Regions from separate parts of the Ammoniphilus oxalaticus genome, predicted to be linked through region 3. Evidence: riboswitches for the same ligand, from Rfam matches in the RefSeq annotation. Region 3 holds a riboswitch; each other region holds the start of a gene.
What was found. A riboswitch is a leader RNA that binds a small molecule or an ion and turns the genes downstream of it on or off. The one in region 3 is predicted to bind cyclic di-GMP.
Positions count from the first base shown of each region.

Region 1 (7,931 bases), on a different contig from region 3:
TCCTTCGCCTCTGAATGTTCGCGACAACCTTTCCGCGCTAACCGCAATCCCCTCGTTGTCTTCTTCGTCCGCTGCCTCGACTCTATTTTCCTGTGTTTTCACTTGGTCGAAATTTAAAGTGACTAATGTATGTACAAGCACTTTGTCATGACCCATTATCGTTCCGAGCATTTGTTGTAGATCTGTTTGAATATCTTGTTCGATTTCCCGTTTAATTTTCCTTTGCCGTTCATAGACTTCAAGTTGAAACTCATCCTCCTGTTGCTCTCGCAAGACGAGCATTTCACTGTATTGATCTATAATGACAATGTTTTCAAGCGGTAAATTAGGCACACTGCGCGAGATCAAATAATAGAGAGCTTTGATCTGTGATTGACTCAGGCGTTGTCCCGGTTCGACCTCGACCATCACGGATGCTGTTGCCTGTTCAGCTTCGTCTGCACGGATAAAGACACTATCTTTTGGTAAACTAATTGTCACTTCGGCGTGCTTGATACCAGAAATACGTTTAATCATTTCTGCCAATTCCGTCTGCATTGCGGCCTGTTCAACCACATCCAATTGACGATCAGTCGCTCCAAACGTCATGTTTTGACTGAACAGTTCATAACTAATTCGACCGTTATTCGGCAACCCTTCAGAAGCTAATTGCACAATCAAATCAGGCGCGTCTTTTTTCGGCACGAGAATCGACGTCCCCGTTTCCGATAATTGATACTGACTAAACCCTCTACTATCGAGCGCCGCTTTAATGTCCCCAATTTCTCTTTGACTTAACTCATTTGCATAGAGCGGCACATATTCCGTCCGAGTCGAAACATAAGTGACGACCGATAAGGCGACATTGAGCAATAAGATCGCGCTAACAATGAAGATTTTCTTTTGCGCACTTAAACTTTTCCAATACTCTACAAACCGATCTTTTGAATTTTTAATATTAATTAACCATGCTTGATTCATACTCCACCACGCTGCTTCCGCCCTTTACTCATCAATCTCCAACCTCCCCATCGCAATCCCTTAAAAACTATCCCGATCGCCGCGGTTGAAGTCCTCTCTATCTCTAGGGTAATTTTATATTCCACCCTCTACTCTGGTAGAAAAGTTTAATCTGTACTATGTACTTTTACTATAATTGCATTCTCATCATTTCCTGATAAGCTTCGACCGCTTTATCCCTCACTTGCGTTGTTAACTGCAGCGCAATCATCGCTTTTTCCGAAGCAATCGTCACTTCATGTAAATGGTTGACTTGCCCTGTGACGAGCTGCGCATTTAATTTTTCAGATTCGAGCACCTGATGATTGACATCATTTAAATAGGTAGAAAAGACTTGCGAAAAGGAACGTTGTCCTTGTTGCTCATTGCCAACCCCGTTTTGTTTTTGCCATTTTGGCCCAACAGACTCACTTGTGACCTTACTGATATCCATTTTTACCGCCCCTTTTATCTACCAATTTCTAGCGCTTTCATCTCCATATTTTTACCTGCGTTAAACGCCGTCACATTTGCCTCGTACGCCCTTGTGGCGCTCAACATGTCAACCATCTCTTTAGCCAAATCAACGTTTGGCAACTGCACATATCCTTCGGTATTGGCATCGGGATGAGCAGGGTCATACACCAATTTGAATGGCGTTTGATCTTCGATGATCTCCGTGACGCGCACCCCCTGTGTGACCGTCGATTGCTTACCTTGTGTCGCAGCATTTAAAAAAGTGTCAAATGATGGACCGCCTCGCGGGGCGACAACCGCCATTTTTCTTTGATATGGCGTCCATTGTCCATCTACTAATCGTCCTCTTGTTGTTGTCGCATTCGCTATATTTGCGGAAATAATATCCATTCGCAATCGTTGCGCGGTCAAAGCTGAACCGCTAATTCCAAACTGCCCAAATAAAGCCACCTATTAACCCCTCCCTTTGATCACTGTTTTTAATTGATTAAATTCATGATTCATTTGCTGCGCTATCGCATTGTACCAGACCGAATTGCGCGCTAATGAGGTCATCTCGTAATCTAAATCTACGCCATTTTCATTGTTGTTTTGGATCGTTTTTACCTCTCGTATCGTTGGCGTCGGTAACTGGGTAGTCATACCTATTTCGATATGCCGCGGATCGGTCCGTTTACCTTGAAATGAACCCACACCGCTACTGTTCAACGCAGCTTGCAGTGTCTCTTCAAAGACAACACGCTGCGATTGGTAATGGGGGGTTTCCGCATTGGCAATGTTGTTTGAAATCGTCTGTTGCCGAAGCGCCGAAGCATCAAGCCCCCGCCCAAGTAAGTTTAATACAGTTAAACTCATAACTCTCCGCACCTCCATTTTACTAAATCAACTTATCTGAATAATTAAAAAATAAATATAAAAAAATCCCTAGAAAGGTGGGATTCGCATGATCAATACACCTCCCCGTAGCCCAGCCATCCTATTAACAACGTAGATCTGTGACTTTGCGCCCTCGCCTTTCGTTCGAGTTTGCCCTAGAAGGTTTATTATCGTATTAAGTTATATAAGGATTATAGCATGAATTAATTTTTTTTCGACATGAAACCGCAAATTCTTTTGAAATTATTGATCTTTTATGTCATATTTATTAAACACTTTACAACCACTGTGAAAAAAGACCTACTAGATTTATTTTTAAAGATTCATATTGAAATCGGGATGATTATACTATAAAATAAATAGGAAAAGCCCCATCTCATTGCGATAGGGCTTTTTACATATAATCATATTGTTTAAGATGTTTTTAATTTTTCAAGTTCCGGAAGCAATTTATCATTTAATACTTTAATAAAGGTCCCTTTCATGCCAAGTGAACGTGATTCGATTACACCCGCGCTCTCTAATTTCCGTAATGCGTTGACAATGACGGAACGGGTAATGCCGACACGATCGGCGATCTTGCTGGCGACAAGCAAACCTTCTTTAGCATCCAACTCTTGGAAAATATGATCAACCGCTTCCAGTTCGCTATAGGACAAGGAACCAACCGCCATTTGCACGACAGCTTTGCTTCTTGCCTCTTGTTCAATCTCTTCCGCCCGTTCTCGTAAGATCTCCATTCCGACCACGGTCGCTCCCACTTCCGCCAAGATCAGATCGTCATCAATGAACTCCTCGGTTACTCTAGCAAGAATAAGGGTCCCTAGACGATCCCCACCTCCAATGATAGGAACGATCGTCGTCAATGAATCTTCGAAAATCTCTTCCATCTCTACGGGAAAAGCGGTGTAAGGACTTTTAATATCAATGTTCGCTGTCGTTTGTTCAACATTTAACAATTGATTGCTGTAATCACCTGGAAACCTTTTCTCTTGAAGCATCGTGTCGATTCGATCACTATTCACTCGTTGCGCCATCGCATGACCGAGGATCTTGCCTCTACGACTTAAAATAAACGTGTTTGCTCCGATTACCGCGCTTAATACTTGAGCCATCTCTAAGAAGTTTACAGGATGGCCTGCCGTTTTTTGCAGCAGGCGATTAATTCTTCTAATCTTTGATAGTAGATCCAATTTCTCTTCCTCCTACGATTGTATATGTTTTTTATCTATTACAAAATGTATTGCGAGAGATCTTTGTCCTTTACGATTCCCGTTAAGCGCTCCTCTACGTATTCGGGCGTGATTACGATTTTTTCCATTGTGATATCAGGCGCATTAAAAGAGAGATCTTCGAGAAGCTTCTCTAAGATGGTATGCAGGCGTCTTGCCCCGATGTTGTCTGTTGTATCATTAACATCTCTTGCCATCGTAGCGATCTCTTTAATAGCTTCGTCAGAAAATTCAATTTTAATACCTTCTGTTTCCAATAGCGCCGTATATTGCTTTAAGAGCGCGTTTTTCGGTTCGGTTAAAATACGGATAAAGTCTTCCGCGCTCAAACTTGTTAATTCTACACGGATCGGAAATCTCCCTTGCAACTCAGGGATAAGATCAGACGGTTTGGATATATGAAACGCGCCCGCCGCAATAAATAAAATATAATCGGTCTTGACGATGCCGTATTTAGTCGTGACCGTCGAGCCTTCCACGATCGGCAAAATGTCGCGTTGCACACCCTCGCGCGAAACATCAGGTGATCCTTCGCTGCCGCGACCCGCAATCTTATCAATCTCATCGATGAAGATGATCCCGCTCTGTTCAGCCCGCTCAATCGATTCTTGGTATACTTCATCCATATCGATCAGCTTCTGGGCTTCCTCTTGGGTCAATATTTTGCGCGCTTCTTTCACTGTAAGGCGACGCTTACGCATCTTTTTAGGCAAAATATTACCGATCATCTCCTGCATGTTCATCCCCATCTGGTCCATTCCACTTCCAGCGAACATATCAAACATGCCAGGCGTCGTATCTTCCACCTCGATCTCAACCATCCGATCTTCCAATTCACCCATTGCCAGTTGATGAGCTATTTGTCTTCTTTTTTGAGCAAGCTCAGCGTCTTCCTGTTCGGTCGATGTTTGATTTTGCTGCTGTCCCTGTCCAGAAAATAGCATTTCCAACGGGTTTTTAAATGAGCGATTGTCTTTCGGAGAAGGAACTAACAGATGGGCCAATCTATCTTCCGCCTGTTTCTCAGCGCGATCTTTGACAGCTTCCATCTTAGCCGCCTTCACGATCCGAATCGATGTTTCAACGAGGTCGCGAACCATCGATTCCACATCGCGACCAACGTAGCCGACCTCTGTAAACTTGGTAGCCTCTACTTTAATAAAAGGGGCGCCGACGAGTTTAGCCAATCTTCTTGCAATTTCAGTCTTACCAACCCCTGTCGGACCAATCATCAAGATGTTTTTCGGGGCGATTTCATCCCTTATTTCTTCTGTTAAAAGACTGCGACGATATCGATTTCGAAGGGCAATCGCCACTGATCTCTTTGCTTCTGTCTGACCGACAATATATTTATCCAATAACTCTACAACTTGCTTGGGAGTATGGCTTTCTGTTTTATACATTTCTCTGCACCCCACTATTCAAGTTCTTCAAGAACGAGGTTATGATTCGTATACACACAAATATCAGCGGCGACGTTAAGAGCCGCTTCCGCAATTTGCTTGGCAGTCATTTGATCTCCAACATGTTGTTTTAAGGCTCGACCTGCCGCTAAAGCAAAATTCCCTCCTGAACCGATCGCCAAAATCCCGTCGTCAGGTTCAATAATTTCACCGTTTCCTGAAATTAAAAGGAGGTCCTGTTTATTCATTACGATCATTAACGCTTCCAACCTGCGCAAAACGCGATCAGATCGCCATTCCTTCGCCAATTCAACGGCCGCGCGCGGAAGGTTGCCATGAAACTCTTCTAACTTTGCTTCAAACTTCTCAAACAACGTCACGGCATCTGCAACAGATCCGGCAAAGCCCGCAACTACTTCCCCTCGATATAATCTTCTTACCTTTTTAGCTTTTTGCTTCATAACGACACTCTCGCCAAACGTAACTTGACCGTCCCCAGCCATTGCCGCTCGACCGTTGTGCTGAATCGCAAAAATGGTAGTTGCGCGAAAAGTCATTTCCAAAATAGAATGCTCCTCTCTTTGCATTTCGGGTATTTGACGTTTGTTGTGTCTTTCATTTCCAAATGACTGCAGTGACCTAAATCAATAAAAAAACCTCGAGATATCGATCTACAGCTAGAAAAAAGACGGACAACCCAACAAATGGGAGCTGTGTGTTACAGCTCCCTCTCTTAACGTAATAAATTTTATCATATTTCGGGCTACATTGGCAACTTAGTTGTCTTCCTTTACGACAAAATTCTGAATTGTTTCAAGCGCTCTGTTCGCGATTTGTTCATATCTCGCTTGCTTATTTCGGATTCGTTTTTCTAACGGGGGGAATAAACCAAAGTTTACATTCATCGGTTGAAAGTTATCTGGATTAGCTGTTGTAATATAGTTAGCAAGACTTCCTAAAGCTGTTTCATTCGGAAAGATAAGCGGTTCCTGACCTTGCGCCAGACGCGCGGCGTTCAATCCAGCGACAAGCCCTGAGGCCGCTGACTCCACGTAACCTTCGACGCCCGTCATTTGCCCCGCAAAAAGGAGCGTCTGTTTGCGACGGTATTGGTAAGTAGGCTCTAACAAGCGCGGACTATTGATAAAAGTGTTCCGATGCATGACTCCGTAGCGAATAATTTCCGCTTGTTCTAAACCTGGAATCATTTGAATCACCCTTTTCTGGTCGCCCCACTTTAGGTGTGTTTGAAAACCAACGATATTAAACAGTGTTCCCGCGCTATTATCTTGTCGCAATTGTACGACAGCATAAGGTTGTTTACCAGTTCGCGGGTCCGTTAGTCCAACAGGTTTCATCGGTCCAAATGTTAACGTTTGCGGGCCGCGGCGGGCGATTTCTTCAACTGGCATACACCCCTCGAAGTACAGTTCCTTCTCAAACTCTTTCAAAGGGACAACCTCTGCCGTAATCAACGCGTCATAAAAAGCGTCGAATTCTTCCTTTGTCATTGGACAGTTTAAATAAGCGGCTTCACCTTTATCATAGCGTGACGCCCTAAACACCTTGTCCATATCAATCGTTTCTTTCTCAATGATGGGGGCCGCAGCGTCATAAAAATAAAAGTACTCTTCCCCTGTCATCTCCTTTAATTTCTGGGAGAGAGTCGGCGAGGTGAGCGGTCCCGTCGCGATAATACAAATCCCATCGGGAATTTCGTCTATTTCCTCGTTGATCACCGTGATTAGCGGGTGATTGCGAACAGCCGTTGTAACCGCGGCCGCAAATTCGTGACGGTCCACAGCTAGCGCCCCGCCCGCTGGCACAGAACAAGAGTCTGCTGAACGAATAATAACTGAATCCAAATGGCGCATCTCTTCCTTCAAAATACCTACCGCATTCGCCAATGAATCGGCCCGCAACGAATTACTGCAAACTAATTCGGCAAATTGATCGGTATGGTGCGCGGGTGTCTGCTTAATCGGTCTCATTTCATATAATGTAACTTCCACTCCGCTATTAGCAATCTGCCATGCGGCCTCACTACCGGCCAAGCCAGCGCCGACAACTGTAACCTTTTCCATTGCATTACTCCTTCATTCACTACGTGTCAATTATACTGCCCGAAACTTGATGCGACAGTTGTCCTTTAGGCCTTCATCAAACAACGGTTGTCCCCATTTATTCGGGTTCAACCGCTGTTAATCAATTTTTTATAATTTAATTCGCTTCTTCCTCATAGTCACAAGCCGAACACTTTACGTTGACCGACTTTTTCTTACCTTTCTTCTCAACGAGCATTGACGCGCATTTCGGGCATTTTCGCTCGATTGGTTTATCCCAAGAGACAAATTCACATCCCGGATATTGATTGCATCCGTAGAAAGTGCGTCGTTTCTTCGTCTTTCGCTCAACGATCATGCCTTCGCACTTTGGACAAGCAACCCCTGTTTCTTTTAAAATCGCCTTTGTATTTCTACAATCCGGAAATCCTGAGCAAGCGAGAAACTTCCCAAAGCGACCCAGTTTATAAACCATATGCTTGCCGCACTTTTCACAGTTTTCATCGGCAATTTCGTCCTCAATCTCGACTTCTTTCATATGCTTTTCGGCGACTTCAAGACGTGTTTCAAAGCCTTTGTAAAAGTCATCAAGCACGTTCACCCAATCTGCTTTTCCTTCTTCAATAAAATCCAACTCATCTTCCATTTTCGCGGTAAATGTCGGATCCAATATTTCAGGGAAAAACTCGGACATGAGTTCGATCACGATTTCACCCAGTTCCGTCGGGATAAAACGACGTTCATCCAAAGCCACATACCCTCTACGCTGGATCGTTTCCAGTGTCGGAGCGAATGTGCTCGGTCGACCAATGCCCAGTTCCTCAAGCGTCCGAACCAATCTGGCTTCAGAATAGCGCGGCGGCGGTTGCGTGAAGTGCTGTTTCGGATCCAGATTGTCCACA
Region 1 covers NZ_MCHY01000008.1:471,083-479,013, reverse strand. The annotation lists gene fliF (flagellar basal-body MS-ring/collar protein FliF) at 1-960, opposite strand, end outside; gene fliE (flagellar hook-basal body complex protein FliE) at 1,130-1,432, opposite strand; gene flgC (flagellar basal body rod protein FlgC) at 1,447-1,905, opposite strand; gene flgB (flagellar basal body rod protein FlgB) at 1,909-2,310, opposite strand; cyclic di-GMP riboswitch class I at 2,414-2,496, opposite strand; gene codY (GTP-sensing pleiotropic transcriptional regulator CodY) at 2,745-3,524, opposite strand; gene hslU (ATP-dependent protease ATPase subunit HslU) at 3,563-4,966, opposite strand; gene hslV (ATP-dependent protease subunit HslV) at 4,981-5,523, opposite strand; gene trmFO (FADH(2)-oxidizing methylenetetrahydrofolate--tRNA-(uracil(54)-C(5))-methyltransferase TrmFO) at 5,743-7,050, opposite strand; gene topA (type I DNA topoisomerase) at 7,187-7,931, opposite strand, start outside.
Region 1: linked by a shared signal. The riboswitch ahead of flgB (flagellar basal body rod protein FlgB) and the one ahead of BEP19_RS16285 (anti-repressor SinI family protein) in region 3 are both predicted to bind cyclic di-GMP.

Region 2 (7,931 bases), on a different contig from region 3:
TCGATCGTTCTTTAGAGGAGAAGGGCATAAAAGTAGGGGATACGTTAACGAACAATCAATTTAGCGGTGAGTTCATTGTCAAAGCGTTTGTTGACCAAAAGAAATTTAGCCACGCGCCCGTCGCTTTTATTAACATGATCAACTATCAAGAAATTTATCGCGTTCGTGAAATGCAACTGATCTTTGTCCCTGAATCAGATGCAACGCTTGAGATTGCTGGGTTGGAATATTTTTCAAATAAACAGTTTCTTGATACAATTCCGAGCTATAGCGCGGAACAGCTGTCGCTTAATATGATTGTTTGGTTTCTCGTTGTGATTAGCGGCATGTTGTTTGCGATCTTTTTCTACATGATGAACGTTCAAAAAATAGGTTTATACGGCATTTTGAAAGCAATTGGTGTGAAAACAAGCGCTTTATTTAAAATGATGTGGACCCAAATGTTGTTGATTACCATCGTTGCTCTCGCCATCTCAATCGCGCTCAGTCAAGCGTTTATGGTCGTGGCGCCAGCAGGGATGCCTTTTAACCTCTCTTTTACAACTACTGTTCAACTTTCGATTATTTTTCTAGTCATCGGGTTTATTGGCGCGACGCTGTCAGGATTACAAATCAAAAAAGTAGAACCATTACAAGCAATCCAGCAAGGAGAGGTGTAAGATGACGATCTTTACAATCGACCAAGTTAAAAAAAGTTTTAAGATAGGTGAAGTAGAAGAAGAAATTTTAAAAGGAGTTAATCTTACGCTGAACGAAGGTGAAATTACAGCCTTGGTCGGCGCATCTGGCTCGGGTAAAAGCACATTGCTTACGATTGCCGCGGGACTTCAGCCTGCTTCAGATGGGAAGGTTCTATTCGAAGGGAAAAACATGACGACCCTCAGCGCGGAAAAAGTTCGGGAAATCAGGGCCAAAAAATTTGGCTTTGTGTTTCAATTTGCCCATTTGGTTCCATTTCTCACCGTTGAAGAACAACTCATGCTGATGCTCGACGTGTCTGAATTGAATATGAAGAAAAGCATGAAGAAGGAACAAGTTAAACGCACCCTGGAGCTTGTTGAAATGGATCATCGAATTGATGCCTTTCCAACATCGCTATCGGGCGGGGAAAAACAACGCGTCGCGATTGCCCGCGCGATCATCCATCAACCGAAAGTGTTGTTCGCGGACGAACCGACGGCAAGTTTAGATTCAAAACGATCGAGAGACGTAATGACGCTCATTCGAGATTTAACGAAAAATCTCCAGATTACAACGCTCATCGTAACCCATGACGAGGAAATGCTTTCCTACGCTGATTACATCATCAAAATGAGCGATGGACAAATTGTCGATATGAGTGAATCCCGATTAATGGGCGACCTTGCCCGCGTTTGATTCATCCCAATCGCCCACTCGTCGGCTAGCCGGGTGAATCCACTTTTCTTCCATAATTTCGCTAGTGACAGTGTCAGCGTTGATGTGATAAATTAAATCATGCAGTCACGACAGATAACATGAAATAGCGCGTAGTCGCGGCTTATCATTTGTCTGATGATAAGTTGAGGAAAGTCCAGGCTCGCCTAGCGCTGAGATGCCTAGCGTGTTCGCGCCATCCGCAAGGGTGGGCAGTCGATCGGTTCGGCTGACGGCGGTGAAATCAGGCTAAGTCCCCTTTTTTCAAAAAGAGGATATGCTGAGAGTAACCTGAAAGTGCCACAGAGACGATACGCGATTCGAAAGAGTCGCGCTGGAACGGGTAAACCCCGCGAGCGAGCAACCCAAACGATGGTAGGGGCGCCACCTAGAGGGAATTCAACCAAAAAGGTGGATCAGCAAACAAAACAACAGCTGATAGTTAAATGACTACACCTGTTTGCGCCAGCTTAGCGAGCGACATGAGCGCGCAGGAACAAAACCTGGCTTACAGCTATTTCATTGCGCTAAATATCATAAGCATACGACGAACCTTCTACGACAACGTAGAAGGTTTTTTGCTGTCCATAAAATGGCGCTTGCATACTTTTATCTGTTTCGAATATAATAGGAACAAACGCTCTGTTTGGAGGCGAAAGGGCATGATTCGCGAACTACGACGGTACCTTTCAACGGGTCAACTTTGCGAGATCATTTATTTGGATCAAACGGATCGGATCAGTCAGCGGCAAGTGAAGCTCATGTCAATCAAAGGGGATCAGGTTACCGCTTATTGTTATACGCGTCGGGCGATTCGCTCTTTTTACATCGCAAATGTATTGGCTGTAGGACCTGTCACGTTCAAAAAAGAAGCGTAATGAATGAGTTTTGGGGTACGCTATAGCAAAAAGGGGAGCGTACATAAGAAACGATGGCGGATAAAATCACGAGGCAACAACGGAGTAACACGATGCGCGCGGTCCGATCGCAAGGCACGAAGTTAGAACAAGCGGTTACAAAAAGATTGTGGACGATGGGGTTTCGTTTTCGTAAAAATGTGCAGAAATTGTTCGGAAAGCCTGACCTTGCGATTCAAAAATACAAAGTGGTTCTTTTTATTGATTCATGTTTTTGGCATGGTTGTCCGCTTCATTGTCGAATGCCGCAAAGCAATACCGCGTATTGGCAACAAAAGATCGAACGGAATCGAACGCGGGATGAAGAAGTGGACAGCTACTATCATGAAAAAGGGTGGAAGCTGCTGCGAATATGGGAGCATGATCTTAAGGAAGATTTTGAAGGAACAATCGAGCGCATTGCTTCTTTTATGAAAGAAGCAAAAACCCGTTCCACCTAACGGCGAAACGGGTTGCTAATAAATGCATTACGTTGTGGGTGTTACTCATCTCATCTAACAAGTAGGGAGGGGTCACTCCCTACTTAACAATTAAACTTTGAAACGCTGCGCGTACATTTGTAAATCCTCAGCTAACTTGGAAAGCGCTGCTGCGGAAGCGGTGATTTCTTCCATGGAAGCAAGTTGTTCCTCAGATGCGGAGGCGACGTTTTGGGTATTGTCCGCCGACAGTTGAGCAATGTTCGTAATTTCATCGATTGAGGCTTGCATTTCTTCTACACTGGCAGACATTTCTTCTGAAACGCTTGAAGCTTCTTGGATTTGGCTAGCGACTTGCTCGATATAGTTTACAATAGTTTCAAATCCAGCTTCCGCTTTGCGTACGACCTCCATTCCAATTCCAACTTCCTTCGTGCCATCATTCATGCCTTTCACCGCGTCAGATGTATCTTTTTGAATCCGTTGGATTAAGGATGCGATTTGCTCCGTCGAGTCTTTGGATTGTTCCGCTAAATTTTTTACCTCATCGGCGACGACGGCAAAGCCCCGACCATGTTCGCCCGCTCGCGCGGCTTCTATCGCGGCATTGAGCGCTAGCAAGTTTGTTTGTTCCGCGATTGAGTTAATGACTTCCGTAATATTTTCAATTTCTTTGGAAAGATCGCCTAAGCTTCGCACGACGGATGCGGAATCTTCGACAACAAGTTGGATTGTATTCATTTGTTCAATGACCTTTTGCAATGATTGATTGCCTCGATGCGCCTCATTGGTTGTTTCTGTTGCTAATTCAGAAACGGTTGTAGTCGTTTCCGCTACTTGTTGAATCCCTGCGACCATTTCGCGCATCGCATGAGAACTATTAATAGCGCCTTGTCCTTGCGCTTCAGCTCCGCTCGCGACTTCTTGAATGGCGGTTGTAATTTGGGTGTTTGCTTCCATCGTTTGCTCCGCGCTGGCGGTAAGTTCTTCGGCCGAGGCAGCAACTTGTGACGAGTTGGCGCTCAATTGTGTAATGACCTGCCTTAGATTGCCTGACATTTGATTGAACGCGGTAGCTAGATCGCCAATCTCATCGTTATTTCGAATGTGGATATCATCAATGGTAAGATCGCCATCCGCTATTTTTGAAGCTGAATCGGCTAAACGAACAATCGGCCTAGAGATGAGGCGCCCAATCGCATAAGCAATGGCGGTTGCGAGCAATACAGCAATAGCCCCGATTATGAGCAGATTTTTTTTCGTTTTATTTACTATTTCTGTGTTTTCTACAATCGATTTTTCCGCAATTTCAAATTGGAAGTTGGCCATTTCCACCGCGTGGTTATCCAACCGATTGACAATTTCACGCCCTTCATTCGTTGAGATCGTTAAATAATCCTCGTTATTTTGCGCTTTTAAATCAAATAAATGTTCCGTAAATTCATTGTACTCTTCTTGGGTCTTATTCATTGCCTCAAGCATGTTCTGGTTTTCTTCTAAATTCAATCGGTTGAGTAAACTTGTGTATCTATCTTGGAACTCTTCCTTTGCCTCGTTATAATCTTGCATGACGGACTGTTCGCCTGAAAGCAGGTAGCCGCGTCCTGCTACGATGATCTTTTTAGATGCGATTTGCAAATCTTTTACTTCCATCGCTTTGATCATTCTTTCTTCGATTAGTTCTGTATAGCTTTGATTGATAGCATTAATTTGATAATAGCCAATTCCGATAATCATAATAAGAACAAGGATGATGATCGAAAAACCACCTAGCAGTTTTTTGTTGATATTGAATCTCACTTACATTCCTCTCCTATCTCGTTATTTATTATATGAAGGCATAGAAAAAAGTAATCTATGATTGAAAACGAACATCGCAAACATAGATTACTGAGTACAAGATCACGGTAATCGGCAACTGGCTGGCATGTAGCTAATCACCGCTACGTAAGCCCCTCTAGTTTTGCGTCCACACCTTTCGGTGTGTTTGCCCTAATCGAAAAACAAAAGACTATGAAGTTGAATTTAAAGAACCGATAGTATAATATAGACCATACAAACGGTGGTTCTGTGTCCAAATGTATACCTATCTTATTTAAACATACTATTCCATTGTTTGGAACCCCAAGTAATAATATATTTTTTCAAAATAGAAAACACCTCGCCTCACGCGAAGGTGAGTTGAGGTGTTGGTTGTTGCTTCTATATTTTGAAGCGATGAATATGCGCTTGTAATTGTTCAGCCATCTCTGACAGAGCTTCAGCCGATGATGTCACTTCTTCCATTGACGCGAGTTGTTCTTCTGAAGCGGAGGCTACATTTTGCGTGTTGTCAGCAGACTGTTGCGCGATTCGCGCAATTTCTTCGATTGTGGCATTCACTTCTTCCACGCTGGCTGACATTTCTTCTGAAGCGGCGGACGCTTCTTGGATTTGGGTCGCGACTTGGTCGATTAACGATAAAATTTGTTTGAATCCTTCGCCTGTTTCACGGACAACCTCTAGTCCGACGCGCACTTCCTCCGTTCCATGACCCATTGCTCGAACCGCTTGCGCCGTGTCCTCCTGAATTCGTACGATTAGACTCGTGATTTGTTCCGCTGACTGTTTAGATTGCTCCGCTAGCTTTTTCACTTCATCGGCAACGACGGCAAAACCTCGGCCATGTTCGCCCGCTCGGGCCGCTTCAATCGCTGCGTTCAATGATAACAGGTTTGTTTGATCGGCAATCGAGGTAATCGCCCCAATAATATCGCCAATTTCAAGCGATAGCGTCCCAAGCCTTTCGACGACGATAGCAGAATCACCAACGACTTGATCGATTGTGTTCATCTGTTCGATCACTTTTTGCAGTGACTCGCTCCCTTTGTTTGCTTGTCGTGTCGTGTCGGATGCTAATTCTGCTACCGAAGCGGTTGCTTCCGCGACTTGGGCAACCCCTTGGGCCATTTCACGCATCGCTTGAGCGCTTTCCATAGCTCCTTTGCCTTGGGTTTCTGCGCCGGAAGCAACTTCTTGGATGGATATTGCGATTTGTTGGGTTGCTTGTGAAGTTTGTTCAGCGCTTGCGGTTAGCTCATCGGCGGAAGCGGCGACATGAATTGCATTATCGCTGACTTGACCGATTACTCTTCTTAAATTCGCCGCCATTTGATTAAACGAACTTGCCAACTCGCCAAGCTCGTCTTTGTTTCTGACTTGGATCTGATCGGTTGTTAAGTCGCCTCCCGCAATCCTATTCGCAGATTCGGCAATCGTCCTGATTGGTTTTGAAATAAGACGACCCATTAGGATTGCTGTTGCGCTTCCAACGATAATGGCGAGCAAGCCAACAATTAAAATTTTTGTCTTTACCTCACTGACTTGTTTCGTATTTTCGGCGCTTTCTTGTTCTAGTAATTCAATTTGGTGATTTGCAAGATTTGTTGCCTGCTCATCGAATCGGGCGATCGTGTCACGACCTTCATTGATAACCAAGTCGATGTAACCGGCTATATCATTTTGATCTTTCGATGCGAACAAACGTTCAGCGAGATCATCGTAATCTTCAGCTGTTTGACGCAATCCATCCAGCATTTTAATGTTTTCGGGTTTTGTAAGCGTACTTCTTAATAGACGAGATTTTTCATCGTATTCTTCATGCGCAATTTTATAAGCTTGCAACGCATAGGGATCACCTGTAATTAAATAACCGCGTGTATTGATCATGACATTCTTTACTGCCATTTGTAAGTCTCTTACATTCATCGCTTTCACCATCCGATCGTCAATTAGATGGGAATAACTTTTGTCAATTTTTGTGATTTCATAAAAACCAAAACTAATAATCCCAATTAACAACAGGATGACTATCGAAAAACTACTCAATAATTTCTTGCTAATCGTCCAGCGCACTGCAACCGCCTCCTCATATCTCTAAGTTGAAATTGTAAATGCTTTCTAGATTCAAATTGAACAGCAATCTGTGTTAATGAGTGACGAAAAGACTGAGCGCTACTTAAGCGGGTTTTTAAAGTAGGGCATACGCATTTTCGACGTTCTCTCTGATTCTTATAAGATATACAACAATTGAAACTAGAACCTTGATATCAATTATAATTTTTAGGGAAGTTCCGAACAATAGCTAGGACGAATCTTTTGTTAAATCTTGGTGAACGGTTAATCCTGTAAAAATCAGCGCGCTTCTCATCTAAGCAAAGTGAAGTTCACTTGCGCAATCCCTTGGGGCTTTCATTGTCGCCTTGGCCTTGCGTATCCGAGTCGCTTGTTGATCTAGTCTGTTAACGGGTTATAAGTCATTTCTCCTACTATTTGATTATAGGAAATAACTACTAGGGTCACAGGAGATTGGGGTGAAATGATTGTCGAAATAGTTCTAAAGTGTGTCGGGATCGCGCCAAAGGTTTGCTCAGTTAGCGACTTGTGCTTTATAATGAACAGCATATGTTTTTTTAGGAAAGCTGATGGTGGAGTTCATGTTTTATAATTCGGGGCCAGAAGATGTTCGACATTATTGGACGAAAACCACCGCGCATATGTCGATAAGTTGCCTACCTAGAGCCTAGTCGAGTTAAGTATAATTAAGAAGCACTGGAATAAAACGGATGCCTGTTTATCATCTGGCCGATTTTCAGGCTTATTGCTATACTAATATTTAAAATTTTAGAGGAAGAGCAGGAAATTGGTTATAAATGGATTGCGCAAGGAGATAATCATGTTCAATGACACTGAATTTTTTATAAATGCTTTTCTTCAAGCGCCGAAGGGAATGGCTTTAGTATCGATAGAAGGAAGCTTGATAAAAGCGAACCAGATGTTCTGTAAGTTGTTAGGGTATGAGCAAGCTGAGCTAGATGGTATGTCGTTGCGTGAGCTAATGGACCCATCTGATTTTAATTATGAGCGTCACCAGCTTGAGCAACTATTGGCGGGGTCCAATTCAATTTATGAGGCTGAACAAGGTTGGATTGATAAACAAGGAAGATCGATTCGCATCCAGCAAGCGGTTTCCATTGGTGGCTCTGGAGAACGCTTATTTTATATTTTTCAGCTACAACTCGCTGTATCGTTACAAGAGAAGAGCTTAACCCCACGTGATCTTGAAGGGGTATTAACAAAGCAGGCGTTGCCTGATGAACAAAAGTTTTTGGAAGCGGAGTTGGGCCAATATCGTACGCGATTGCGGCAAATTTTAAGTGTA
Region 2 covers NZ_MCHY01000006.1:573,454-581,384, forward strand. The annotation lists gene BEP19_RS04900 (ABC transporter permease) at 1-659, shown strand, start outside; gene BEP19_RS04905 (ABC transporter ATP-binding protein) at 661-1,377, shown strand; RNA gene rnpB (RNase P RNA component class B) at 1,501-1,911, shown strand; gene BEP19_RS04915 (WYL domain-containing protein) at 2,058-2,273, shown strand; gene BEP19_RS04920 (very short patch repair endonuclease) at 2,327-2,752, shown strand; gene BEP19_RS04925 (methyl-accepting chemotaxis protein) at 2,843-4,531, opposite strand; cyclic di-GMP riboswitch class I at 4,642-4,733, opposite strand; gene BEP19_RS04930 (methyl-accepting chemotaxis protein) at 4,934-6,625, opposite strand; gene BEP19_RS04935 (GGDEF domain-containing protein) at 7,446-7,931, shown strand, end outside.
Region 2: linked by a shared signal. The riboswitch ahead of BEP19_RS04925 (methyl-accepting chemotaxis protein) and the one ahead of BEP19_RS16285 (anti-repressor SinI family protein) in region 3 are both predicted to bind cyclic di-GMP.

Region 3 (6,661 bases):
GTGCCCGCGGCACATCTGATCTAGCGGTCAACGCGAACAACTTATTCGGAATTAAAAAAGGATCAGGTTGGGATGGTCCTGTTTATACGAAGCAATCACCCGAACACCTACCTAATGGTGAGATTATCTATCCCGTATCTGAATTTAGGAAATACCCATCGTATGAAGGTGCGGTCATTGATCTATGCCACAAATACACGCATGGGACGGGATGGGAGAGCTTCAATCGCTATGCGGGTGTATTGAATCAATCGGACTATCGGAAGGCTACGCAGGCGGTCAAGGATGCGGGATATGCAACAGACGTAAATTATCCAGCGAAACTAAATGATCTAATCGAAAGATATGATTTAACGAAATATGACAAGGAGGTAGAGAGTGTGAAAAAGCCAATCATTATGTTGGATGCAGGGCATGGCGGCAAGGATCCTGGGGCTGTTGGTCACGGGATCCGCGAAAAGGACATCGTGCTAGACTTAACACTCCGAACAGGTCGGCTGCTTGAATCAATGGGTGCTGATGTGAGATATACACGAGTGTCAGATGTATTTGTCTCCTTAGAAAATCGAGCCAGCCTAGCCAACCAGTGTAAGGCCGATGTGTTTGTTAGCTTACACAACAACTCATTTGACGCTAACTCAAACGGATTTGAAAGCTACATTTACGAGACGATTAACGGTGGCAGAACAGCTACTATTCAAAACCTGATACACGAAAAAGTGCTGGAAGTGTTTTTGTCCGAAGGCGTTCGGGATCGGGGGCAAAAGAAAAAGGATTTAGCTGTTTTGAGACTCACCAAAATGCCAGCCCTGCTCATTGAGTATGGGTTTATTTCTAATGCCAAGGAAGCAGCTTTATTAAAGGACTCGGCGTTTCTAGATCGCCTAGCGAAAGCTACAGCAGAAGGAATTGGGGAAGTAATGGGGTTAAGTAAGTTGCCAAAGGAGGAAAAATATAAAATGAAAGCAGAAGACGCGGAAAAAATTATCGCCTACCTTGGAGCAAGTTGGAACATCGCACCCGACAAAGCCAGCAAGGATGAATTTAACCGGTTAGCTAACGAATTACGAAAAGCGAGTAATCAACCTACTCAATAATAAATAGGAGGGATATAAATGGCGATTAAGATTTACCATGACGAAGATTGCACGCAGGAAGTGACGGAAGCGAATCCGATTAGAACCGATCATCCCATTTCAGGATCAACCGAAACGGTTCAGGTATACGTTAAAAACGATAACGCTGATAGATATTACACAGACGTTACAGCACAACCACAAGGCGATGACGCATCCTTTATTGATCTATCCCTTGACGGATCGGACTATGCGGATACGCTTGACCTATCGGACTTCGGGAGCGAGGGTAACGCTGATACATCCGTCCGCAATCTGTGGGTCAAGGTAACAACTCCACAAGTTGACGAGGTACAAAACCGCCGAGATTCAAGTGTTAATATTTCCGCCAAAGAATACGCGGTAGATTAAATTGAAGTACTCTATTCGAGGTAATCTAAATACAGACGATGGTTCGCGGCTCATTGTGGACACAATCAACTCTTACGAATTATGGAAGCTCGATCAGCGCCAGATTGAGGACGAGGACAATAATGAAGAAGTGTTTTCATTTGAAGTATGGTTGAATGATTCCGCCGATCGGTTGTTTCTGTTTGACGAGTTGCGATCCTATGTTGATTTGTTTGGTGGGAAGATTGATTGGCATGAGTGTACCCATGACGAAGCAGAGCCGCAACCCTGCGTGATTGTCGGGACGTATGAGGTGGTCTGATGTATCTATATATGGACGGTGTGGATGACAGCTTACAGCTTCCATTAATGAGCGTTGGGAAGATAGTATTAGAGGTTGAGATTAATTCGGTTCAACAGCCTAACGCCTACTTACTAGATGCTAGAACAGGTCATGCTAACGGATTGATTTATAGTGGATCATTTTCGAGTGGGGTAGGGCAATCATTGACCGTTACGCAAAACGGTTTGGGTCTTAATCCTAGAGGTTGGGCGGGAATTGCAAAAGATGAAAAAATTCTTATCAGAGCAGTCAGTGCCAATTCTGACACGATAATTGACGACATAACGCTATTCGCGCATAACAATTTATCACAAGGACACCTGAAAGGGAAGCTCTATAGTGTAGCTTGCTATGCTGAGGATGGGAGTATGCTTGCTCTCTATGACATGTCAACAGGCACAGTCTTAGATCAAAGCGGCAACGGCAATCACGCAACATTATACGGTGGAACATGGGTAGGTGGCGGCGATGACGATGGCACAGACGTATCTTTCAGCTTCGGCCTATCACAATCCATTTACAGCGAACTGGACGCATCATATCCACTATCACAGTCGGTATACGCTAATCACAACAGCATAGCACCAACACAACAAGCCTTATTTGACGATAAGGTTCTTTCGTATGCGGCAAAACAGGCGATATATGCGAATAGGGAAGCGGAAGCCGCGGCAAAGCAACAAATATACGCCAATCGACAATGGGCTTATCCATTATTACAGTCCATCTATTCGGATTACGTGATGTATTCGAAGGATTTTCCGCTGAGCCAATCAGTGTATGCAGATAGATCAATGAGCTTTCCGTTGGGTCAAGTCATCGTTAAGGATGTGGAATCAGATTATTCGTTGTCTCAATCCATTTACGAGGTGACAGAAACATCCACACCATTACGCCAAACGATCTATGCTGATGTACAGGCGATAGCGCACACGAAACAAGTCATTTGGACGGATCGGGATTATAGCTACCCGCTATTGCAACGTATCATCGATCCCGACAAGTCCATCATCGGTCATATCAAGCTAGAGGGCGAGAGGGTCTTATACGTCTACCTAGTGGGCGAGCGCGAGTTATATGTCGAGTTAAAAGGAGGGTTGCCTATGCGTGATAATCAGAATTTCTCTATGGTGTCGGGTGACTCGAAGCTGATTGATGTAACCGTTGAGGGTGTGGACATGGCTGGCGTTACATCCGCTAAGTGGACGATGTATCAATATGGCGTGTGGAAGTTGTCCAAGACATTGCGGGAGGGCCTATCAATTAATGGCGATGTATTGCACATTGAGCTAAGTCCAAGTGATACAGAGGAGCTTACAGGTGTTTATACGCATGAGATCGAGATTGTGGACTCCAACGGAAATGTAAGCACGATTACAAGAGGAAAAATAACGCTAGAGCAGAGAGCGCCTAAGTGTCATATTCACTCTAGTTAGGAATAGAATACAATGAGTAATATCTCGTCGTCGCCTCCACCCTTTCGTTCTTTTATGAGCGAAGGGGTCTTTTTATTCACGATGTGTAATGAATCGAATAGGATGTATTAGCTCCTCGGTTTATTAATTGCTCATATATCTATGCCCCGCTGTTCTTTATTGGATAGTGGGGCTATTTTTTTGTGAATAATTACATTTGGGTGTAGGCATAATAAAATAACATCATGAGTGGCATAAGTTATCCCCTTCCATTAACCCTCTGTTGATTGTCAGCGGAGGGTTAAATCATTCACATAACATCATCAACAGAATAGGATGTATTGTCCCCTCGTTCGTGTTCGGACGGTTTATATAAAGTAAGTCCTACTCTCCGTACTGGATTGTGGGACTTACTGTTGTGTATATAATTACAAATAGTTAAAGGTATAACAAAAGCCGTCTTTACAGTGTTCTATATCCTATATCTGGTTTAGCCTTGCTATCTGTTATTGTACGGGTCTATTTCTAAACCTCAAAGGTGTGAATATTATTATAAGGATGATAAGAAGAAATGTTAGATTTAAAACGTTGAACTAAATTGAGCGTAAACTGTTTATAAATTTACAGTTTAAACAAAAAGTGTTAGTTTGTCACCAAATTTATGTGATATAATTTCCATTAACCAGAAAGGGGCAAACCAACCGAAAGGTTGGGACGCAAAGTCACAAGTCTAAGGTTTTGTACTAGGACGGCTGGATTACCTGGATTTTACACTTAAAGGGTGAAAAATCATGGTTAAAAAAGAGAAGGATAAAGATATGTTGGATCAAGAGTGGGTAAACTTAATCCTCGAGGCAAAGGAGATCGGGATATCGAAAGAGGAAATACGTGACTTTTTAATACATAAGATGAGTATATCTATTTAATATAACTTTGTCTTTGGGAAGAAGTATAAAGAGGATTGTGATCTATGATCATTGAAAAAAATAATACCCCTTCTTGATATTATTTAGTCCTTCGAACTATATTCTATTTCGAAGGATATTTTTATTGTACTTAGGCATTATCAGAATTATTTACATGTTTATTTTTTGATACTGCTTCTAGTCTCTAGTACCTCATTCTTTTTTAATTTTAAGAAATCTCTAAAATCTTCTTTTGATATATTCGAAGCCATCGCAATTTTAACCAAACTTATAGTCTCTTCATCAAGATTTTTATATAAATTAAGATTGATTACATTCACGCACAATACACCTCCATATATAAGAAGAATATAGCATAATGGCTCATGCATCAGCAAGGTCTTCGAAGTTTACATAATATTGATGATTAAAACCTTAATCTGTAGATCAATGGGCACTGGGTGATTGTGGAGTCCGAGAAGTAGGAAACTGCTTATGTATGACGGCGGTAACAGAAGAAGAGTTTATTCAAAGAGGTAGTCCTTCTGTCCTTAAACGAAAGCAGGGTGGGTTAATCTATGCATAATTTCAGATAGGTGGAGGATAATATGAATACTCTCCCTGAGTCCAGAGAGGCTCATTTTCTCCTAACCAATGGAGCATAGCCCCGCTGTCCTTAATCGGATGGTGGGGCTATTTTTGTTTACTCATGAATGTGTAGCAATTCATTGAATTCACCATAGGGTACTACGAAAGATTAGTACTTATCGAATTCAAATTGTCGAGTTAAACTATGCTCAATGAATCAAAGGGGAGAGGTGCCATAAAATAATGGAAACGATAGAAAAGGGAAAATGGTCAACTGCTTTAAGCGTTGTAGGGATTGCGTTGTTTATCTCTAGTTATTTAATTTCTGACGATCCTAATTTAGGTGAAAAGATTCTCATCGGGATAGTTTTTTTCTCAGGAATTGGATCTATGATCGCAAGTGTTTTTTTGGGAGTTGCGGCTATTAAGTCGAAAGAAAATGGACTACTCAAATATGTTGGTCCATTGATGATCTTAATCCTCATTTTAGGAATACTCCTATTTCCTTTGTTGTTGGGCTTAAATTTTGCACCATAGTCTTTTCCAAAAATAGGTTACTTGGAAACATGTTGTGAAATACGATCGGGTAGAGGGGCAATGTTGGGACTGTGGTAATTTTTAGCAAATCAACTGGTCTTATATGAGTTAATGATTTGTTAATTGTCTATTTAGAGGGATTTAACAGTCCATCATTATAATTGTAAGTAAATAATGGGCATATAAGATTTTTGTGTGGAAGGTGATCCAGTGTGATATTACTTATATTGTGTTGCGTAGTTCTTTTAGGACTAAGTGTTCTAACGGCCTCTCCTCAAGAAGTTCAAAAACATCAAGAAGATTTTATTCCCCAAAAGTATTTTTCAGACTTAGCATAAACTCAATCCATCTCTGTCATAGTAAAACCCTTCGCTACTATATCGAAGGGTTTTTTCTTTGTTTACTCATCACTTCTTCCGCTCTTTTCAAAGCATATAAAAACCTCTCCTTATCGCCGCTGCTCCTAAATTCCTCCCAGGCCCTTTTCAACATGATTGGATGGGGTCTGTCCTTAAGGATCGTGTACTTTTGCTCAATCATGTCTAATACCAAATTCTTTCTTCCAATTAGATGACTGGACTGCAAAAGTATTTCGCCTCTCTCTTTCATTGGGATTCCAAAACCAGATAAGAGCTCATCGTTTGTTTTCAGTTGGGCAATCATTGGTGCAACAATATCGATTAGGTCTAACGTGAGGGTATCGTGAAGAATTTGTGTGATGTGGACTTTTACCATAATGCACCTCCTGAATTTATAGGTAAATAGTATCATTCGGAGGCGGAGGAAGGGATGACGGTGTTGTGAAACTAAATAACCTAAAATACCGAGAAGGTATTTTGGGTTTAATGAGACCAGTAGGTCACTAAATTTATTATGAGTGGCCGCTGTTTAAGGGGAAAGCGAGCCAAACCCTTTGTAGGTCCCAATACTGTAAGTAAGGACAAGATTATTTTTATAGCATGTTGCAGACAAAAGTCAATAGACAGGGAACGGGCGTTCTTGTTCCGAGTATGTCCAGTGGGGGCTGGATTTCACTTTTTTATACGTTAGGATCATCATTTATGTATGCGGTATGGAAAATTGCAACCTCCCTAGATTTCATACGAAGTACAATTAAATAGCCATCTGGGGTAACTAAACAAACACGTCTTGTGTGGTCGTATCGCTTTCTCTTAGAGTCCCAACCAGCATAGATTCGGATGGATCAGTTAGTGCCTTTTTAATCCATCCGAATCTCTATGATGTCTAAGTTTCTAAAGATGGTTTATTTGTTCTGTATAAATTGGATACACCACTGTATAAGCTCCATATTAAAGTTCTTAGTTTTTTATTCTAGCTGTTTCTAGTTTAAAAGAAACTATGAAATTTGATTTGTACAATTTTGGTTGGAAAAGGCTTTAACACAAG
Region 3 covers NZ_MCHY01000012.1:149-6,809, reverse strand. The annotation lists gene BEP19_RS16305 (N-acetylmuramoyl-L-alanine amidase) at 1-1,097, shown strand, start outside; gene BEP19_RS16300 (hypothetical protein) at 1,116-1,487, shown strand; gene BEP19_RS16295 (hypothetical protein) at 1,489-1,788, shown strand; gene BEP19_RS16290 (hypothetical protein) at 1,788-3,245, shown strand; cyclic di-GMP riboswitch class I at 3,906-3,989, shown strand; gene BEP19_RS16285 (anti-repressor SinI family protein) at 4,016-4,150, shown strand; gene BEP19_RS16280 (anti-repressor SinI family protein) at 4,309-4,470, opposite strand; gene BEP19_RS16275 (hypothetical protein) at 4,961-5,254, shown strand; gene BEP19_RS16270 (hypothetical protein) at 5,630-5,989, opposite strand.

Region 4 (7,931 bases), on a different contig from region 3:
ATATTCAGAGATGGAAGACTTCAATCCGCAAGAACAGCTTGTTCAGACAAGAACGGCGCCTGTTATGGATCCAGTCAAACCAATTATCGATCAGTGGTTAGTAGAAGATATGGGGAAAAAGAAGAAGTTTAGAAGAACGGCAAAGCGAATCCATGATTTGCTTGTCAAAGAATATGGATTCCAAGGATCCGATCGATCTGTTCGTGATTATGTAGCTAAAAGAAAGATAGTTCTATTAGAAGAAAGCGATGACGCATCTTTGCCGTTAGAAGCGAGGCCAGACACCGCGCAAGTAGACTTTGGAGAAGCTCCTTTTAAATATCGAGGAGAAGAAGTGGTGCGGCCTTATCTCGTTCTTTCTTTACCCTACAGCAACGCATTCTTGTTTCAAGTATTTCCATCGGAGAATCGAGAATGTTTCTTGCAAGGGCTAACGAATATGTTTGCCTTTATGGAAGGCGCGCCGCATACGATTCGCTTTGACAACCTGTCGCCTGCCGTAAAGAAGGTATTGCCGAATGGTGAACGGCAATTAACCGATGAGTTTGCTCGGTTTGTCGCCCATTACGGTTTCCAATATGAATTCTGTAATCCTGGCAGTGGTAATGAAAAAGGGCATGTGGAGGTCATGGTGAAGTACATACGGAACAATTACCTGTTGCCGGAAGTGCATTATGAGGATTTAAATGAGCTGAACGAGAGAGCTTTTAATTGGAGTGTCAATGATCGCGATCGAGCTCACTATAAGAAAGGTCTGCCGATTGCCGAACTCTACTTGGCAGACAATGCCCGCTTTCTCCAATTACCTGGAAAACCATTTGAGTGCGTACGTTTTGAGCTGGTAAAAGCGGATAAGTATGGATTTGTTCGAATCGATAAGAAGCAGTATTCGACTTCGCCGCGATTTGCGGGACAAAAGGTACGAGCAAAGCTTTCTTTTGACACCGTGACACTAGCAGTTGATGGCCAAACGACCCAACGTCCTTAAATACAGTTCATTCTATGATCAACTGCCAGAAGAGTGGAAGCATTTCTTCAACGAATGCGCAGCGGAAGAGTAGCGAAACGCGCTTCAGCTCCTTTCCGTCATATTAAAAGAACAAAGTTTCTAGCTGTCTGCACAAGCCTTGAATATGGCATCGGAACATGGGCATCCAACAGTGGATGCGATTAAACATGTGTATTACCAATTGGTGAATGGCAGAGGAATTCGAGAAACACTGCCCCTTCGGCCTTCCATTCCGAAAACGAAGCAAGCAGCAACGAGAGGGCTTTCCCATTATGATCAGCTCATGCTTCCTTCGGGAGCATTCCTGTTAGATGGTTTTTCAGGGTCTTGAACAAAAAAGAGCCCTCTTGGTATGATACGGGGTGTCAAATCTCGAGAATTGACACCTAATTTGTAACCAAGGAGGACTCCAAAATGGATTTTAAACAAAATCAAAGAATAAACAAGTCACTGAAAAAACACTAGTCATCGGTCTCGATATAGCAAAACGTATTCATTATGCATGCTTTGTTGATGATCGGGGACGGTTGCTCCAGAAATCAATTCCTATTTCACAGTCAAATGAAGGGTTTGAGTATTTCTACCATTGAATTCTTAACGCCCTAAAAGGAATGGATCGGATACACTTAGTTAGACAACTAAATTAAGGTCTTGTAGAATCAAACTAACAGAAACGAGGGGATCTACAATGACCGAAAGAAGAGCAAGAAGAACGTTCACATCCGAATTTAAACACCAAATGGTGCAGCTATATGAGAATGGAAAACCTAGAGCCGATATTATCCGTGAATATGAATTGAACGCGTCCACATTCGATCGATGGGTGACTCAAAGTCGTAATTCTGGATCTTTCAAAGAAAAAGATAATCGTACGCCTGAAGAGGACGAGCTCATCAAGTTGCGTAAAGAAAATCAACGTCTAAAGATGGAGAAAGATATTTTAAAGCAAGCGGCGCTGATTATGGGACGAAAATAGATGTGATTCGTAATAACGCTCACAACTATTCGGTATCAGCAATGTGCGACGTCCTACAAATACCAAGAAGTACCTACTACTATGAATCAACCCAAAAGCCGTCTGAGGATGAACTCGTTGAGCAAATACGTGAGATCTTCTTTGCTAGCCGAAACAATTACGGCACACGTAAGATCAAGGTAGAGCTTAAGAAACGCGGACGTCGTTCAAGTCTTCCATACAGATCGCGGCAACGAATTTAAAAACAAACTTATAGATGATGTTTTAGAAACCTTTGAAATTAAAAGATCCCTCAGCATGAAAGGCTGTCCCTACGATATGCAGTAGCGGAAGCCATGTTTAAACTATTTAAAACCGAGTTTGCAAACCAAACTCATTTTGAAAGCCTGGAACAGCTCCAGCTTGAACTCAATGATTACGTTCATTGGTTCAACAAGATTAGAATCCATAGCAAGTTGGGATACATGAGCCCAGTTCAATACAGATTATTGAACATGAATAACTAGAGCCGACAGGTAATCTCACTAAATGAAACTAGACCTTAAATAATCTGTTCAATTTACTGTTGACAGTCCAGCTTTTCCTTTGCTAACAATTGCATGCTTCATTAGTTAGCTTAAATACGCTGGAAGACAGCAATTGGACTAATTGTTATAACCCTTTATTTCAGTTTCGTTTTTGCATAGTCGTTGTCTGCTGCTGGATATTTACTTTGATCCCAAGTACGAGTTTCTAATAAATATTCAGAATTTCTTAAGAAGTAATTGTAATTAACAAAATCATCTTTATCTGAAGAGGTATCAGCAAAAGTAACATCCAAGTGGTAAAAGGATCCATCTAATTCAACCATATTCCAAGAATGTAAGCCTCCGCTATTAGTAATTCCGACGATGTATATAGATTCAATACCAACTTTTTCCAATAGATAGTTTATAGTTCTAGTGTATCCATCGCAAACAGCAATACCATACATTATAGTACCGAAAGTAGTATATGAATCATTTGAAATCATCCTTGTGATGTAGCCCTCATAATCATAACTTGTGTTTAATACAACATAATTGTAAATAGCTTTTACCTTGTCGTAATCAGAATAGTGAGGTTGAATAATATTCTTTAAAATCGCATCCGTTCTTTTGTCCAGCAATTCATTTTTTTTCGATATGGTTTCCTCTGTGTAACGAAAGTTAAACTCAATATCCCTATTCGAATAAGTTATCCAGTTTTTAATGTAAAAGAGATTAGGGTCAGTATCAAGTATTGCCTGAATTAAATGTTTTACATCGAGATAATCTACTTCTTTGTCATCAAAAAAACCATTTGGGTTTACAGTTGAAAGTGCTTCGTAAATTGAAGCGTAGGAATTGGGGTACATATCCTGTAATTCCTCTTTCGAAAAACCTGCTAAATTATAATTAGCTGATGCCACCTTACTAGTGAAATCAAAAAGCGATACAAAAAGGATCAACGTTGCTAAAGCTATATTTAAAGACACCTTGATTGATTTTTTATTCATTAAACCGAATCCCACCTTTCCGCTAATCACTAAGAAATGGTAAGAACCTATGCATTGAGAGTTTTTCCATTCTCTTAATCTATTATTAATATATGAAAGGTGATTCATTGAGGATTGTGCTGAAGTCCTTGGATAATAAAAATGTTAATAGGATGAGGTGAAATTGAAAGATTTTTTAATGTGTGTTTTATTATGATAACGTTTTAGACACAAACTCAGAAATTGATAGGAGGAATAGGTGATGAAGAAAAATGTGCTCGTTGGAGCAAAGAAATTGAGAAGGAAGGTGAAGTTGTAGTTACTGATGCCATGGGGAGCAAGGATTTAGTTCATGTAGATTGCTTATATGATTATGTACTTAGGGCGAACAAGCAAGAATATTACGACAGCTTTGAAGACTATAGGAGAGAAAACGAGTAGTGTACTGTTAGTTGAAACACGGTACTTAAAAAAGGGGAGAAACAGAAATGAAAAAGAAAATCACGATTTTTATTCTAGGTTTAATGACTATCTTACTATCCGCGTGTAGTACGGAATCGGATACGGTAAACCACAATATATCTAAGTCTGCAGATTCATTCGAGGTAAACAGGAGGATAGTGTTCTTCAATGGCATAACAGACAAATACCTCCTAACCGTTGAGGGGTTGTGTTCATTGGATATCACTGGCGATAAGGCGTTACGTGTGACATGCAAAGTTGGTGAAGGAGAGTACAAGCGCCATTACTTAGGGTTAAGTGATAATGTGAGTTATTTCGTAGAGCAAGTAGATTCAGCTAATGTTGATCCGTTTCATTATCGTGTGGTATTCAGGCCAGAATCAATTGTTCCTGATATAGACATTCAGACAAGTAAATAAAGCATTTGCAGTACGAGCATAAACAGACATAAAAAATAGCCAGGACTTCCCGACTAATCTTTTCGACACATTAGATTATAGCATATATGGGAGGGGTCCGACTATGAGATCACTAGATATAGAGGTAAACGATAGAAATAGGCTGGAATTTGATATAATGGATATACCGTCCAGTTGTGTGATTGTGATTTGCGAAGGGAAAGCAAAAGTCAGAGAGCTTCCTCCATTCGGTGAATATAGAATCTTAACATATCAGGGGAAGGTGAAGCGGATGAGAAGGGAAGAAGGGGAAGAGTTTTGAGTATAATTAGGATTGAAGGTACACGGCCAGCAGAGCTTGAGGAACAACAGATACTTGAGAAAATTGAAAACTTGTTATTAGAGCAACAAGTTCACACTTTGGAAAATACACTTTCCGATACAATTAGTTTCTTTTCAACTTGGACAGCAATGGCTGGAGTGTTTTTAGCGGCACTCTTGGTTATTGCAGGATGGATAATGAAAAGAGTTTTTGATAAAAAACTAACTCAAGTTACGAATATATCATCTGATATAACTGGCAAATTTGAAGTTTTGAAAGATGTCGAACAAAAAGTAAATTCAAAATTCAATACAATCCAAGAAATTAACGAGTATTTCATAAAGTCTAAAAAAGAATGGGAGAAAATTAAAGAAATACAAGATTTTCAGTATAAAGAAATAAACATTGGTTAATATCGGCTCTAGGTTTTCCATTCTCATATAGCTGCACCATTTGGTGTTTAAATTCGGATGTGAACGTTCTTCTTGCTCTTCTTTCGGTCATTGTAGATCCCCTCGTTTCTGTTAGTTTGATTCTACAAGACCTTAATTTAATTGTCTAACTAAGTGTATCCGATCTAACTACATAAATCGATAGATGTATAAATCTATACCCGATACTAAAGGCTTGTATAGATTTTGTATAGCAGCCAATGCTAGGTTAGTAGTTAACAACACTTTACATCCTTCTTTTTTGGGGGAAGTGGGTTTACTGAGTATTAATTTATTCGTTTTGATGAATTAACGGAAGGTGAGAATTCTTTTATAAGTATAGTCGAGAAGAAAGGTTACATAGACGTTACTAAAAAGCTATGGTATGTTGTTATTGCATAACCAGCAAGGGGCAAACTATTCGAAAGATTGGGACGCAAAGCTACAAATCTAAGGTATTTTATACTAAGATGGTTGAGCTACCTGGATTTTACACTTGAAGGGTGAGAAATCATGGTTAAAAAAGAGAAAGATAAAGAGGTGTTGGATCAAGAGTGGGTAAACTTAATCCTCGAGGCTAAGGAGATCGGGATATCGAAAGAGGAATTACGTGAATTTTTAATAAATAAGATGAGGATATCTGTTTAATATAATTTCGTACTTGCATGTTTATTTTTTGAAAATGCTTTCATTCTCTAGTACTTCATTTTTTTTTAATTTTAAGAAATCTCTAAAGTCTTCTTTTGATATATTTGAAGCCATCGCAAATTTAACCAATTTTATAGTTTTTTCATCAAGATTATTATATATATTAAGATTGATTACATTCACGCACAATACACCTCCATATAAAAAGACTATAGCATAATGGCTCATGTATCAGCAAGGTCTTCGATGTTTACATAATATTGATGATTAAAACCTTAACATGATCTTTAGATTAAAGCCCGCTGGGTGATCGTGGATACAGAGAAGCAGGAACGTGCTTATGTTTTTCAGCGGTGTCAGAAGAGAGTGTAAGCAAAGATATAACCCCTACAAATGAGTGGGGGTTATATCTTTTGCTATGTCTTTATCTTAAATAAAATTAGGGAACTTTTCCTAATGATTTTCGTCTATAATATAGATGTAAAATAATAGGAGGTTAGAAATGCCGAAAATATTTCATTTTTGTATCATTGTTATAAGTTCTTTATCAGTTTTAGTAGGATGTGGTGCAAATTCTACAAGTAATACTGATGTGGAATTAAGTCCAACTTTTATTGTTGAAGGCTCAGAAATACAAGGTATTGAAGGCAAGATCGCTATTTTTCCTTCAGAGTTTATTGCTGAACAGACGAATAAATATTTGTGGCATTTTTGGGGCGTGGGTGATGAGAGTTTTGAATTCAGGGTAGAGGCTATAGACATTCAAACAGGAGAAAAAATCAATCCATTCCCATTGGACGTTCCTACAAAGGTTTTGCCTAGTCCTCTTAGAGGAGCGGAGGCTACATCACCGTCATCTGTGACGCTTCCCAAATCAGGAATTTGGCAGTTAGATGCCTATGTGAATGAAGAATTATTTGGAAGCATAATAGTTGAAGTAAATTGATAGGAAAAAATAAGCCTTCGCCATAACAGTGAGGGCTTATTTTTGAATTTAGTAAGAATAGTATATGTAGTTTTTTATTAAATCTGGCAAGTTGAATTGACCAACTTCTATTTTTGGTTGACATATGTTTTAGTGGCTGGTGGTTCATATGATCGAAATTTGTCAAGTAATTTGCTTGGTTCCGAGTCGACAAACGCCATTGAAAGATATTTATCGTGCATAAACTGCTCCTTCGCCATATGATTAAGCAGCTCTAGCAGTGGATCGAAGTATTGATTGATGTTTAGGAGGCCACAAGGTTTTTGATGAAGGCCTAGTTGAGCCCAAGTGAAAATTTCAAAGAACTCTTCTAAAGTTCCTGGTCCACCCGGTAAAGCAATAAACCCATCTACAAGTTCTGCCGTCTGAGCTTTCCTCTCATGCATAGAATCGACAATAATTAGCTCTGATAATTTTTTATGAGAAATTTCTCTTCGTTCTAAAAAACTTGGCATAATCCCAATTACCTCTCCACCTTCTTCTAAAATGGAATCCGCAACTGCACCCATAATGCCAACACTTGCACCGCCGTAGACAAGTGTAATATCGCGCTTAGCTAGTTCTTTACCCAATTTTTTTGCAGTTTTTATATAAACATCTGATGATCCTTTACTGGAACCACAAAATACAGCTACCTTTTTCACTGTACTCGCCTCCTTATGAATTAGCGTTTCTATTATACAAAAGTCCTGATCTTTTGTTAAACTTTTAGGATAATGAATTTTTAGGAGTGGGATAAATGGATGTAACCGAATTTCAACAATGGGTGAATGATTATTATGAAGAAAGAGGTTGGTCTGAATTAGATATTTTTATTCGTATTGGTTTTTTAGCAGAGGAAACAGGAGAAGTAGCACGAGCTATAAGAGCCCTTGAAATTGGAAGGGATAGACCAGACGAAATAACAGAATTATTTGAAGAGAATAGACAGGCCTTAACTGAGGAGTTAGGAGATGTAATAGGTAACGTAATTGTGATTGCCAATAAATACAAAATTCCGTTGGAAGAAGTGTTTAATCTCCATAAGAAAAAACTCTTAAAACGTTATTCTAGTGAATGAGTTAGTTTATCATTTTATCTAACGGAAGCAGACCAAAGATCGCTGGGTAATCGTGGATCCAGAGAAACAGGAGAGCACTTATGTATGTCAGCGGTGCCAAAAGAGAATGTATAATAGGGTATAAATAGACGTGGAGGTTCGGTAT
Region 4 covers NZ_MCHY01000006.1:531,047-538,977, forward strand. The annotation lists partial or broken gene istA (IS21 family transposase) at 1-1,340, shown strand, start outside; partial or broken gene BEP19_RS04655 (IS3 family transposase) at 1,698-2,491, shown strand; gene BEP19_RS04660 (transglutaminase domain-containing protein) at 2,647-3,501, opposite strand; gene BEP19_RS04665 (beta-sandwich lipoprotein) at 3,969-4,361, shown strand; gene BEP19_RS04670 (XtrA/YqaO family protein) at 4,465-4,662, shown strand; gene BEP19_RS04675 (hypothetical protein) at 4,659-5,075, shown strand; cyclic di-GMP riboswitch class I at 5,495-5,580, shown strand; gene BEP19_RS04680 (anti-repressor SinI family protein) at 5,607-5,741, shown strand; gene BEP19_RS17555 (hypothetical protein) at 5,763-5,924, opposite strand; gene BEP19_RS04685 (DUF4871 domain-containing protein) at 6,244-6,687, shown strand; gene BEP19_RS04690 (LOG family protein) at 6,795-7,370, opposite strand; gene BEP19_RS04695 (MazG nucleotide pyrophosphohydrolase domain-containing protein) at 7,466-7,786, shown strand; gene BEP19_RS04705 (DUF3238 domain-containing protein) at 7,930-7,931, shown strand, end outside.
Region 4: linked by a shared signal. The riboswitch ahead of BEP19_RS04680 (anti-repressor SinI family protein) and the one ahead of BEP19_RS16285 (anti-repressor SinI family protein) in region 3 are both predicted to bind cyclic di-GMP.